3 regions of the Nostoc sp. FACHB-190 genome follow, and region 3 is predicted to be linked to each of the others. Evidence: predicted binding sites of a transcription regulator. Region 3 holds the regulator's gene; each other region holds the start of a gene.

Region 1 (4,291 bases), on a different contig from region 3:
TAGGTAAATACTTTATTCTCAACCGTCGAGAAATTCGCACCGAAACCAATGGACATCTGAATATTCAAGAATTTATTTTCTCGAATATTCAATTGTTGGAACCTGCGGCTTAAGCTATCTAAGTAACCACGCAAAATTAATTACAGTCATTGCGAGCGAAGCGAAGCAATCCCAGCCCTTGCGATTGCTTCATTTCGCTTCGCTCCATTCGCAATGACTTTGTGTAATTAATTATGTTTAACTACTTATCTAGGCTTATGTACCAAGGTTGGGTGTGAGTGTGTAAGGGTCTTGGATACACCCCTAAACCCCCACACCCTCCTATAGACCCTTGATTTTTTCTCATTGCGTCAGTCATATTAAAACTAAAAGCGATCGCCCTAACATCGTACAGGCGATCGCTTTTAATCTTTGGGTCAAGTGATGCAGTGGATTGCTTGCAGGATTCACCATTTCCGCATTTTCGTTATGTCTTAGCACTGATGCAAAGCCGATCCCAATCCAAAATCTAAAAAGAGATTACCCCAAGGAGGGTAGATGCAATCACACCATTTGTGCTGTACTTTCAATAACTATTAACCAGTAATAATTCCTGAAGTCACTGACTCTTGGGATGACCGATTGTTCAATGGGGTGCGCTGTTGCTGAGATTGGCGCATTTTATCAGGATTTAGCTGCTTTTTTATTTAACTGTTGAAAAGCAGCTGTGCTGAACTGAAAAAGTGCTGAGTACTAAGTGCTAAATGCTGAGTAAAAATACTGCTCTTTTGTCTCCAGCCTCTAGTACTTAGTCTCTAGTCTCTCTTTCATGAGTACTAGCTGATATACCAGCTTTCAGCTATCAGCAGTCAGGTTAAACAGTCAAAAGCTGACGGCTGAATGCTGAAAGCCTTTTAAGCCATTTGGTTTTCAATCGCCCACCGCGCTAATTCAGTGCGGTTATGGAGATTGGTTTTGCCCAACATATTGGACACATGGCTTTCAACGGTACGCTGACTAACGTTTAATTCTTCAGCAATTTCTCGGTTCGCTAAACCCCTGGCTACAAACTGTACTACTTTCAGTTCGGTTGGAGTTAGCTGCACATCAAAAGGAACTTGAATACGAGAACCGTTTTCCCCGCCTTTGGCTTGGTGTTCCTTCCAACGGATAGTTTGTTTCAGCGAAGATTCTACTTGTGCTACGAGTTCTTCTGGCTCAAAAGGCTTGACCATATATACGTCAGCGCCTTTATTTAAACCTTTAACTCGGTCTGCACTTTGTCCCTTGGCTGATAGGAATAAAACAGGAATCCAACTAGTACGTTCGTTTTGCCGGACTTGTTCCACAAAAGTGTAACCGTCCATTTCCGGCATCATTACGTCACAGATGATCATATCTGGAACATCATGCTCTAGAATTTCCAGAGCTTCGCGTCCATTTTCAGCAGTGACGACTTCATATCCTCTAAATTCCAAGTAATCCTTTACCAGCAAGATGAGGTTAGGGTCGTCATCAATTAGTAGAAGGCGTTTGTGATCTTTCATGCTGGGCTCTTTCATAGCAGTGGCACTTGTCGCGCTTCGATCCATCAAGGTCTTGAATGGTTATCCTTAATAATGGTGGATTTATCGAGATGTTGTCTTTTTTCCCACTTAACTTGCCTTTGCGTCCTCGAAGTCTCAAAAGCGGTTCTCACCTTATTTAAGACCACTAACTCATTGGCAAAAGTCCGGTAAGGATACGTAGAGCAGTAGTAATTATAATGCGCTATTATATATCGCTTTGAAAGGTACGGGTGAAAAAACACTGATTGAATAATAATCATCTGCCATTCACTAGTAAGTATTGGCTTGTGATGACCCCAGCTTTATAACAACCTGCACTTTCATCAGCGTACTGCTTTACTATATCCTGCGGATGTGAAGCCTTATCAGATGTTAACAAGCAAGTAGGGGAATTTCCGGCAAAGATGGGTTAAAAATGCAAATCTTCTACCACCATTATGCCGATCAAGTATGTTTGGATGATCCTCTCAGTAACTTGCAAATTTGCTTGGCGATACCAGACACCACCATCCGAGCAGAAAACCATTATCTGTCTAGAACAACAAAGTGGCAAGCAATTGTCTTGAATTGTCAAGATGCAGAGGGGTAAACTTTTATCGCTTTTCACCAAGTTTGAGTTCTTGATTAGCTGATTTAAGCCTTCCCAGAACTACCAAATAACTTGCTGTTAACCAGAGTTAGCAACTGTGTGGTCAGCACACATAAAAATATGTCGCTGATTTTTGGCAATTCCTAAAATTTTTACACAATTACTTAAGGTTTTCTTGTGGTCTACATATTTAATGGTTTGGTCGATGTGATAGTTGTTGAATCTTGGTATTGTTACTCATTTGTAGCTCCCTGTTTACTGTTCTATAACAATTTCCAAGCTTTGCAAATAAAGTTGACCATATAAAAATATTCGTAACTTACGGATGGAAATCAGAAAATTAAACCTAATTAGGTACTAATACTTAAGTGAACTTCCGATTACTGAGGGTTAGGGAGTGGGGAAAGGAGGGGTTTAGGGGTGTAAGGGTGTGGGGAAAAGAAGGGCAGACGGGCAGGGGTGCAGAGGAGATGGGGAGTAGTGTGCAGTGAAACAAAGAGAAATTTTTATAGAAAGTTTTCTCCTCCGCCCCTCCGCTCCCTTGCTCCCCTGCTTTCTTCCAAGAGTTCGGAAACCCGTACATCACAAAATGTTGCCATTGCAGGCTTTTCTTCGGTAAATTAGCACTCAGGAGTTGAGAGTGCTAACTCTGGAGAAATTTGTATGGCAGCTGTATCTTTAAGCGTATCTACAGTTAAACCTTTAGGCGATCGCGTTTTTGTCAAAGTAAGCGCATCAGAAGAAAAGACCGCCGGTGGTCTTTACTTACCCGACACCGCCAAAGAAAAACCCCAAGTAGGGGAAGTTGTTGCTCTTGGAGCTGGCAAACGTAACGATGACGGTAGCCGTCAAGAGTTAGAAGTCAAAGTTGGAGACAAAGTGTTGTACTCCAAATATGCTGGCACAGATGTGAAACTCGGCACGGAAGAGTATGTACTGCTCTCTGAAAAAGACATTCTAGCCATCGTTTCCTAGTCAAAAGTCACAAGTCACAAGTCAAAAGTCCCTGGACAAATGACAAATGACAAACAACCACTGACAAAAAATAACTGACACAGGAAGATTAACAACTATGGCAAAGCGCATTATTTACAACGAAAACGCACGTCGCGCCCTAGAACGAGGCATTGACATCTTAGCTGAGGCTGTAGCTGTGACCCTCGGCCCCAAAGGTCGTAACGTAGTTCTAGAGAAGAAATTTGGCGCACCACAAATCGTCAACGACGGTGTGACCATCGCCAAAGAAATCGAATTAGAAGATCATATTGAAAACACTGGCGTTTCTTTGATTCGTCAAGCTGCTTCTAAAACCAACGACGCTGCGGGTGATGGTACCACAACCGCAACCGTATTGGCTCATGCGATCGTGAAAGAAGGCTTGCGGAACGTAGCAGCTGGCGCTAACGCCATCCTGTTGAAGCGCGGTATTGATAAAGCTACCACCTTCTTGGTAGAAAAAATTGCCGAACACGCTCGTCCTGTAGAAGATTCCAAAGCTATTGCTCAAGTTGGTTCTATCTCTGCCGGTAACGACGATGAAGTCGGTCAGATGATTGCCCAAGCAATGGATAAGGTGGGTAAAGAAGGTGTAATTTCCTTGGAAGAAGGAAAATCCATGACCACCGAATTGGAAATCACCGAAGGGATGCGCTTTGACAAAGGCTACATCTCTCCTTACTTCGCAACTGATCCTGAGCGGATGGAAGCAGTATTTGATGATCCTTACTTACTGCTGACCGATAAGAAAATCGCTTTAGTACAAGATTTAGTACCTGTTCTTGAGCAAGTTGCACGTCAAGGCAAGCCCTTGGTAATTATTGCTGAAGATATTGAAAAAGAAGCTTTAGCAACCTTAGTTGTTAACCGCCTGCGTGGTGTGCTGAACGTAGCTGCTGTAAAAGCGCCTGGATTTGGCGATCGCCGCAAAGCTATGCTAGAAGACATCGCTATCCTCACCGGTGGTCAACTCATCACCGAAGATGCAGGTCTGAAGCTAGAAAACACCAAGCTTGATGGTTTAGGCAAAGCTCGCCGCATCACCATCACCAAAGACAACACCACAATTGTTGCTGAAGGTAACGAAGCTGGCGTTAAAGCTCGCATCGAACAAATTCGCCGTCAAATGGAAGAAACCGAATCTTCCTACGACAAAGAA
Region 2 (4,291 bases), on a different contig from region 3:
TTATGCTAGTTCTAGTACAGCAGCAGATAACGTAGTAGCAGAAATTACTTCTGTGGGTGGACAGGCTTTAGCATTGCAAGCCGATGTTTCCCAAGCAGAACAAGTCGAAGCACTCATCAACGCCACGACAGAAAAATTTGGTCGAGTTGATATTTTAGTTAACAATGCCGGAATTACCCGCGACACATTACTTTTGCGGATGAAGCCAGAAGAATGGCAAGCCGTAATTGACCTCAACTTAACTGGCGTTTTCTTATGTACCCGCGCCGTTAGCAAACTCATGCTGAAACAGCGTTCTGGGCGAATTATTAATATTACCTCCGTGGCGGGACAAATGGGCAACCCAGGCCAAGCCAACTACAGCGCCGCCAAAGCCGGAGTCATTGGTTTTACAAAAACCGTTGCTAAAGAACTAGCAACCCGTGGGATCACCGTGAACGCCGTCGCCCCTGGTTTTATCACCACCGATATGACCAGCAATCTCAGCAACACCGAAGAAATTTTGAAATTTATCCCCCTTGGTCGCTATGGACAACCAGAGGAAGTGGCCGGGATGGTGCGCTTTCTGGCTGCTGATCCCGCAGCAAATTACATCACAGGCCAAGTCTTTAACGTAGATGGTGGCATGGTGATGTAATTACGCATTATTTAAGATTCTTTGCCAAACGGTGAAGCTCAACAAAATAATAATGCCAGTGCAGGTGGCGACTATCACAGGTAAAGGCATCCCACGAATCGTCATCGCCAGTAAGTTACCCATTAAGGTCATTGTCCAAAGGGTGTAAGCGGCGTGACTTTGGGAGAATCCCCAAGCTAATAAACGGTGGTGTAAGTGATCCTTACCTGGAGTACTGAGGGGGTTTTTTCCTGCTAATAGTCGCCGTAAAAACACTTGGGTAGTGTCTAACACTGGTAATAGCAAAAATAAAACCGTCGGTACTAAGGAAAAGACTGTAGTTATCTGCAAATCACCCAAAATACTGGTAGCAGCTAAAACATAACCAAAAAAGTATGCTCCAGCGTCACCCATAATTATGCGTGAGGGGTGGAAATTGTGGCGCAAGAAACCCAACGCCCCGCCTCCCAAAGCTGCCAAAACCAAAGTCGCCGCCGCTTTATTGGGAAATTGGGCGGAAACTGCTAACAAACTCATCGCCGTAATAAAACTGATCCCCCCCGCCAAACCATCCATACCATCCATCAAATTGATCGCGTTGGTAATTCCAACCACCCACAACACGGTAATAAATATTGATAAAAATGAGTCTATGGGTGTGCCGAAGGCAACTTTGATGCTGATGCCATTAGCAACCAGCAACAAGGCTGTGATGATCTGTGTCCACAAGCGCACAGAAGGGGGTAAACCGAACTGATCGTCAATGAAGCCAACTAATACTAGGATTGAGCCTCCTAGTAGCACAGTTAAAACCTGTGCCAAAACACTTTGTAATTCAATTGGTCGTAACAGACTAGCAAGAACTAACGCGGCAATTACTCCTGCATAGATAGCCAACCCGCCAGCATTCGGTAAAGGTTCCCGATTTAGCCGTCGCGCATTTGGTTGATCAGCCCAACCAACTCGCAGGGCAAATTTGCGTACTGTCGGTATTAAGCGCCATGTCACTAGCCAAGCGAAGAGAAACGTGAAAACTACTGCCAACCAGCCGATGCCGCTTGGGTCGGCAATACCCAGAGACTTAAGGGAGTTGTCTAGATTCATCTCCCAATTCAACCATTACTGCCTGTATCCTACATGAGCATCAAATGTATATTAATCAATTTTTTAAGAAAAGGTACTGGTATTTACTCAAGTCTCAAGATCCCAGGGCGGAACTTCACACTTCATACCAGTACCAATCCTGATAAATTCCATTTATAATCTGACCAGTTTTGGTTATTAGCACTCTGAGTCTGTGAGTGCTAAATTGTCTAAAGGAAGCGCAAGAGAAGTGAAACATGGCTAAAATTATTTCCTTTGATGAAGAATCACGGCGGGCGCTGGAACGGGGTGTCAATGCCCTGGCCGATGCAGTGAAAATTACATTAGGCCCCAAAGGTCGTAACGTCCTGTTAGAAAAGAAATTCGGCACACCCCAGATTGTTAACGATGGGATCACCGTTGCCAAAGAAATTGAATTAGAAGACCCCTTAGAAAATACTGGTGCCAGACTCATCCAAGAAGTAGCATCAAGAACCAAGGATACTGCTGGGGATGGCACTACTACCGCCACCGTTTTAGCACAAGCTTTAATTAAAGAAGGTTTGAAAAATGTTGCGGCTGGTACTAATCCCATCAGCTTAAAGCGGGGCATTGACAAAACTATCGAGGCATTGGTAGAAGAAATTGCCAGAATCGCCAAGCCAGTGGAAGGTTCTGCGATCGCTCAAGTAGCCACAGTCTCCGCAGGTAACGATGAAGAAGTCGGCGCGATGCTGGCAGAAGCAATGGAGAAAGTCACCAAAGATGGTGTTATTACCGTTGAAGAATCCAAATCCCTGACCACTGAATTAGAAGTAGTCGAAGGGATGCAAATCGACAGAGGTTATATTTCTCCTTACTTCATCACCAACAACGAACGGCAGATTGTTGAGTTTGAAAATGCTCGCATTCTGATTACTGACAAAAAAATCAACAGTATTCAAGAATTAGTCCCTGTACTAGAAAAAGTTGCCCGTTTGGGTCAAGCACTGTTGATTATTGCCGAAGATGTCGAAGGCGATGCTTTGGCAACTTTAGTAGTCAACAAAGCGCGGGGTGTGCTGAATGTAGCTGCCATCAAAGCCCCTGGCTTTGGCGAGCGCCGCAAAGCTATGCTACAAGACATCGCCATCCTCACCGATGGTCAGTTAATTTCTGAGGAAATTGGTCTTAGCTTAGATACTGCTTCTTTGGAAAACTTGGGAACTGCCCGCAAAATCACAATTGATAAAGAAAACACCACAATTGTTGCAGGTAGCACCACCAAGCCAGAAATTCAAAAACGGATTGGTCAAATTCGCAAGCAGTTAGAAGAAACTGATTCCGAATACGACAAAGAAAAACTCCAAGAACGCATTGCCAAATTAGCCGGTGGTGTCGCTGTGATTAAAGTCGGTGCAGCCACAGAAACCGAACTCAAAGACCGCAAACTCCGCATTGAAGACGCACTCAACGCCACCAAAGCCGCCGTTGAAGAAGGAATTGTGCCTGGTGGCGGTACAACCTTAATTCACTTGTCTACCAAAATTGACGAGATTAAGAACAGCCTCAATGATGAAGAAAAAATTGGCGCAGACATTATCAAACGCGCTTTAGAAGCACCTCTACGTCAAATTGCTGACAATGCTGGTGCAGAAGGTTCTGTCATCGTTTCCAAAGTCAAAGAAACCGAATTCAACGTTGGTTACAACGCTGCTACCGGAGAATTTGAAGACTTGATTGCTGCGGGAATCATTGACCCAGCGAAAGTTGTGCGTTCTGCCTTGCAAAATGCTGCTTCGATTGCGGGGATGGTTTTGACTACCGAAGCGATCGTCGTCGAAAAACCAGAGAAAAAACCTGCTGTCCCTGACATGGGCGGTATGGGTGGCATGGGCGGCATGGGTGGTATGGGTGGTATGGGCGGTATGGGAATGATGTAATCCTACCTGCCCAGATTTCCCTGATAAATATCTTTATTTTTGTCAACAGTTTGTCTTGCCAAGACAAGCTGTTTTTTTATACACTGGCTCATTCGTCATAGCATTTTGGATTTTAGATTACAATCCTCACCAATGACCAATGACAATTGACAGTTAACACATGATTAGCAAAGTTCGTCGTCTGAGCAAAAAAGTTCGTAAGCCCAATTTCCAGGATTTTTATCATCAACCAGGAAATATACCAGGAACTCTGATTATTGATGAAAATGCAGAAGCGCCAATCATTGTTTTGTTTGATTACAACCAAACAAATTTTATCCGTAAACAAATTGCTACTCCTGAAGAATGTTTGAGTTACTTAGATACGGAATCAGTTTCTTGGGTAGATGTTCAAGGTGTAGGTAGTCAAGATATATTACAACGTTTGGGTAAAGTCTTTGAGTTACATCCTCTGGTTTTAGAAGATGTGGTCAATATGGGAGAACGCCCTAAAATCGAAGATTATGAAGACCAATTACTGATAATTTCTCGGATGGTCGTGCCGAAAGAAAATACCTGTGGGTTTTATAGCGAACAGGTAAGTTTTGTGTTAGGTAAATATTACTTGCTGACTGTGCAGGAAGAACCAGAACATGATTGTTTTGATAGTGTCAGAATGCGAATTGATAAA
Region 3 (4,291 bases):
AGCAGAATTAATGAACAGGGTGTAAGGATGTGAAAGATAGGGATGCGGGTTTAGGTGAATAGAATCATTATTTTCCCTTATACCCCAACACCCTTAACCCCCTACACCCCGCCTGAACAGACAATCTTGAGACTAAGCCTAAAATCACTGAGAATCATTGCTCATGCTAAGGGTCAGATTTTCTGTCAACATAAATGTATAGGATCGTTTACAAAAACTTCATGACAGATAAATCCTTTGGGCAACCCATGACTCAAATTACCGTTGAAGAATTAGCCGAACGTTTAGCTACTGGCGCTGCAAATATTCAGTTAGTAGATGTGCGTGAACCTCAAGAATTAGCGATCGCCAGCCTCCCAGGGTTTGTTAACTTACCGTTGAGTGAATATGCCAACTGGAATGAACAAATTTTCACGATGTTGAATCCAGAGGCTGAAACCCTTGTCCTTTGTCATCACGGTGTGCGTTCTGCTCAGATGTGTCAGTGGTTGATTGCTCAAGGATTTACAAATGTCAAAAATATTACAGGTGGTATCGCCGCTTATTCTCAACTAGTTGACCCAGAAATCCCACAATATTAGTCAATAGTCCTTGGTCATTTGTCCTGGCTTCTTCCCCCTACACCCAAGGTTGGTGAGCGCACTTGTGCTGAGCGCAGCCGAAGTAGCCGAACCACACCTCTACTCCCGGTTGGTGAGCGGAGCCGAACCACCACTCATCACAATCAGCATTTATCCTGACGACATCTAACTTAAATGGTGAGAAAAATAAGTATCTACCAATACAACTTATTTGTAAAATTTGTGGGAAGATACTTAATAATTAAAAAACTTTAAATTGTCAAACAGCTTTTTTAGCTGAAAAGATTAATTCGTTCAGAGTTAGCAACTCAATTAATGTTGCTGCAAGTAACTATAATATAGATAAAAATTTTGCTATCTTAATTAACCAATATTAATCTTTTTTTGCATTAGCTCAAAAAATTTTTTTCAAACTTTTCTTAAATTTGCTTTCGGTAATACACACCTTATGGAAGTCCAGTTAACCAATCGACAACAGCACATCCTTTGGGCAACAATACGTCACTACATTGCGACAGCAGAACCTGTTGGATCAAAGGTTTTGGTGGAAGAGTATGACTTAGGCGTTAGCTCGGCCACAATTCGCAATGTGATGGGTGCATTAGAAAAATCTGGGCTACTTTATCAACCACACACCTCAGCTGGAAGAATACCTTCTGACTCCGGTTATCGCATTTATGTTGACCAGTTAATTACACCTTCTTTGCGAGACGCTACACGAACAGAAACCTTAGCCAAGGAAGTAGAACTTTCACTCCAACAACGCCTGCATTGGGAAGATTGGAGTTTGGAAGCCCTGATTCATGGAGCCGCACAGATTTTAGCGACATTAAGTGGTTGTATTAGCTTGATTACTATGCCCCAAACTTCAACAGCCTTAGTGCGACATTTACAACTGTTGCAAATTGAAGCTGGTAGAATCATGCTAATTTTAGTCACAGATGGCTATGAAACCCATTCTAAAGTGATGGATTTGCCACCAGAAAAAGAAAATTTGCAACTTGATGCTGAAGTAATTGATCGGGAGTTGCAGATAGTTTCTAACTTCTTAAATAACCATTTGCGGGGGCGGAGTTTATTAGAAATAGCTAACTTAAATTGGAGCGAATTAGACCAAGAATTTCAACTGTATGGCGAATTCTTGAAAAGTTCAGTTGCGGAATTAAGCCGTCGTACTCAAGCACCAACCCCAACACAAATTATGGTGCGTGGTGTCACAGAAGTATTGCGTCAGCCAGAATTTTCTCAATTGCAGCAAGTCAAAACAATTATGCAATTGCTAGAAGAAGAACAAGACAAATTATGCCAATTAATCTTTGATGAACCAGAGACAGAAGATGCAAGTAAATCTAGGGTGACAGTACGAATTGGTGCAGAAAATCCCTTAGAGCCGATACGTACTTGCAGCTTAATTTCTTCTACCTACCGTCGAGGTTCTGTACCGATTGGTAGTGTCGGGGTTTTAGGTCCGACGCGCCTAGATTACGAAAGTGCGATCGCAGTAGTAGCCGCCGCCGCCGATTACCTGTCTGAAGCTTTCAGTTAAATGCTTTCTCGCAATCCCACGGACTAGGTTTGTATCTTTACTAACCCTTGATGATTTGACTGAATCTAGGTTTTAATGGAATTTCCTACCTCATACGTTTCTACTTTACAGAAATACTAGGGTATCATCTCGGAAACTAGGACTGTTCCCAAACGAGTGAAACGCATTTTGTGAGGAAAAATCAAACTTGCAGATAGGCTAGGGAATTCAGTTAATGATCAAAGTTGTGGGATTGTTGTTAATGACCGGATTTTGGTTATTCATGCTTTATGACTGTATTCGCAATGAACCAGACAAGCGGTTATGGCTGTGGGTTTTAATTATTGTCAACTTTTTTGGGGCGATCGCTTACTGTTTTCAACGTTGGATACCGCGAGGACATATCCCAGTTCAGAAGCATTGGCGCAACTTGACAAGCTCTCATAAACGACGCAAAGCAAAACTAAAAGTAAAAAGTATCAAAAAAGCTGCTCAGTATGTTAATTTCAGTCATCATCTCTCAGATGACGTGGAAAGCTTTGATCAACCCACAGCCTTAAATCAGCCTGATTTTAACAACGAAGATGACAATCTCCAAACCCTTTGGCATGAAGCATTTATTGATATTAAAAATAAAAAATTCACCTCTGCCAAGTCTTATTTACACACTCTATTAAAAATAGACCCAGATTATAAATATGGTGATGCTTCTTTAATGTATGGCGAAACATTGTTTGCTTTACAAGAATTTGAAGCCGCTAAACAGCATCTAGAAAACCACATTCAAAATTGGAATCATCCACAAGCCTATATCATCTTGGCGGAAATTCTCTCTCACCAGGGAGATGTCCAGACTGCATGTAATTATCTGGAAACAATTATTGTTAAAATTCAAGAGTCTTCCTACTTCCATTACAAGCGTAAACGGCTGGTCAATAAAGCAGCAAAACTCTTAAGAACCATAAAACGTTAAAATAAATTTATTTTTAAGTTTATGTTGAGGAAAGTATCTCTGTTTTCCCTGTGGGTGGGATTTGTGGTTTATGCTTTTTTCCTAGCACCCCCTGATCAACCTGATACATTCGAGTTAATCAAGAAACTTTCTCTTGGTCAATGGCAAGGAATCAACCCTCTAGTGATTTCCTTGTTTAATCTGATGGGGATTTGGCCTCTTGCCTACAGTGCATTAGCATTTATTGATGGTAGAAATCAAAAAATCCCAGCTTGGCCATTTGCGACTGCATCTTTTGGTGTAGGTGCTTTTGCTTTGTTACCTTATTTATTTCTCCGAGAGCCAAATCAAGAATTTGTTGGCAAAAAAAATATTTTCATCAGGTTGCTAGATGCTCGCGTGACTGGGATTATACTCACCGTAATTGCAGGCATATTAGTTGCTTATGGTGTGCAAGGTGGAGACTGGCAAGATTTTATCCAACAGTGGCAAACTAACCGCTTTATCCATGTGATGAGTTTAGATTTTTGCTTGCTGAGTTTATTATTCCCGGTGTTGCTAGGAGATGATATGGCGCGTCGGGGTTGGAAAAATCATCAAATATTTTGGTTAATCAGTTTGGTTCCGTTATTTGGCCCGTTAATTTATTTGTGTGTCCGTCCAGCTTTACCGGAAGCTGAGACAACAGGTATATCTAAGCAAAAATTGACTGTTAATTAACATTCAACTCAGCACTACTTGTCCCAATCGCTTCATAATCTGCAAAACTTCAGCTAACTCATGTCTTCTAGGAAATAAAGAAAATGTTCGTGATACATCATACTGGGGATTTTCATTGAAAGTGAGCTTAAGAAATACAAACTCATCACCGTTTGTCGCCATTCCAAACACAGGTTTATTGCTTTCAGAGTTAGTCAGCATATAAGCTAATAACTGTGGTAATGCTGCGGGTACAGGAATGCCAGTTCGTTTCGACTCCACAACCAAAATCCAAAGCCTATCTTGTACAGTTAGGGTATCAATAAAGCCGCGAATTGTTTCTTCAGGATCTTCAAGTTCTAATGCGACTCCATAAGGTGAACGAATTCGGTATGGAGGATCGAGAAATCCTGCAAGTTCTAGTAAAGGTGAAACTACTAAAAGATTAATCGTACCTTCTAAAAGTAACCCATCAACCCGGTGATAATCGTAGCGTTGCTTAATCCGAGTAATACCCGCCTGTTCTTGGGGATT

Evidence for each region. The regulator HrcA, encoded in region 3, represses chaperone genes, less so after heat shock. The targets are predictions, from matches to a motif close to TTAGCACTCNNGANTCNNGAGTGCTAA.
Region 1: a site for HrcA is predicted at 2,757-2,783, ahead of groES (co-chaperone GroES). Genes of this name have one in related genera too.
Region 2: a site for HrcA is predicted at 1,898-1,924, ahead of groL (chaperonin GroEL). Genes of this name have one in related genera too.

What each region holds. Positions count from the first base shown of each region.
Region 1 is NZ_JACJQW010000027.1:96,276-100,566, forward strand. It holds gene H6G28_RS24920 (DUF3386 domain-containing protein) at 1-113, shown strand, start outside; gene H6G28_RS37460 (hypothetical protein) at 355-480, opposite strand; gene H6G28_RS24925 (response regulator transcription factor) at 894-1,571, opposite strand; gene H6G28_RS24930 (hypothetical protein) at 1,963-2,136, shown strand; gene groES (co-chaperone GroES) at 2,800-3,111, shown strand; gene groL (chaperonin GroEL) at 3,209-4,291, shown strand, end outside.
Region 2 is NZ_JACJQW010000005.1:3,120-7,410, reverse strand. It holds gene fabG (3-oxoacyl-[acyl-carrier-protein] reductase) at 1-637, shown strand, start outside; gene H6G28_RS07930 (MraY family glycosyltransferase) at 638-1,720, opposite strand; gene groL (chaperonin GroEL) at 1,957-3,621, shown strand; gene corA (magnesium/cobalt transporter CorA) at 3,782-4,291, shown strand, end outside.
Region 3 is NZ_JACJQW010000015.1:23,883-28,173, forward strand. It holds gene H6G28_RS17210 (rhodanese-like domain-containing protein) at 222-581, shown strand; gene hrcA (heat-inducible transcriptional repressor HrcA) at 1,030-2,127, shown strand; gene H6G28_RS17220 (tetratricopeptide repeat protein) at 2,342-3,079, shown strand; gene H6G28_RS17225 (DUF2834 domain-containing protein) at 3,101-3,778, shown strand; gene H6G28_RS17230 (type I restriction endonuclease subunit R) at 3,782-4,291, opposite strand, start outside.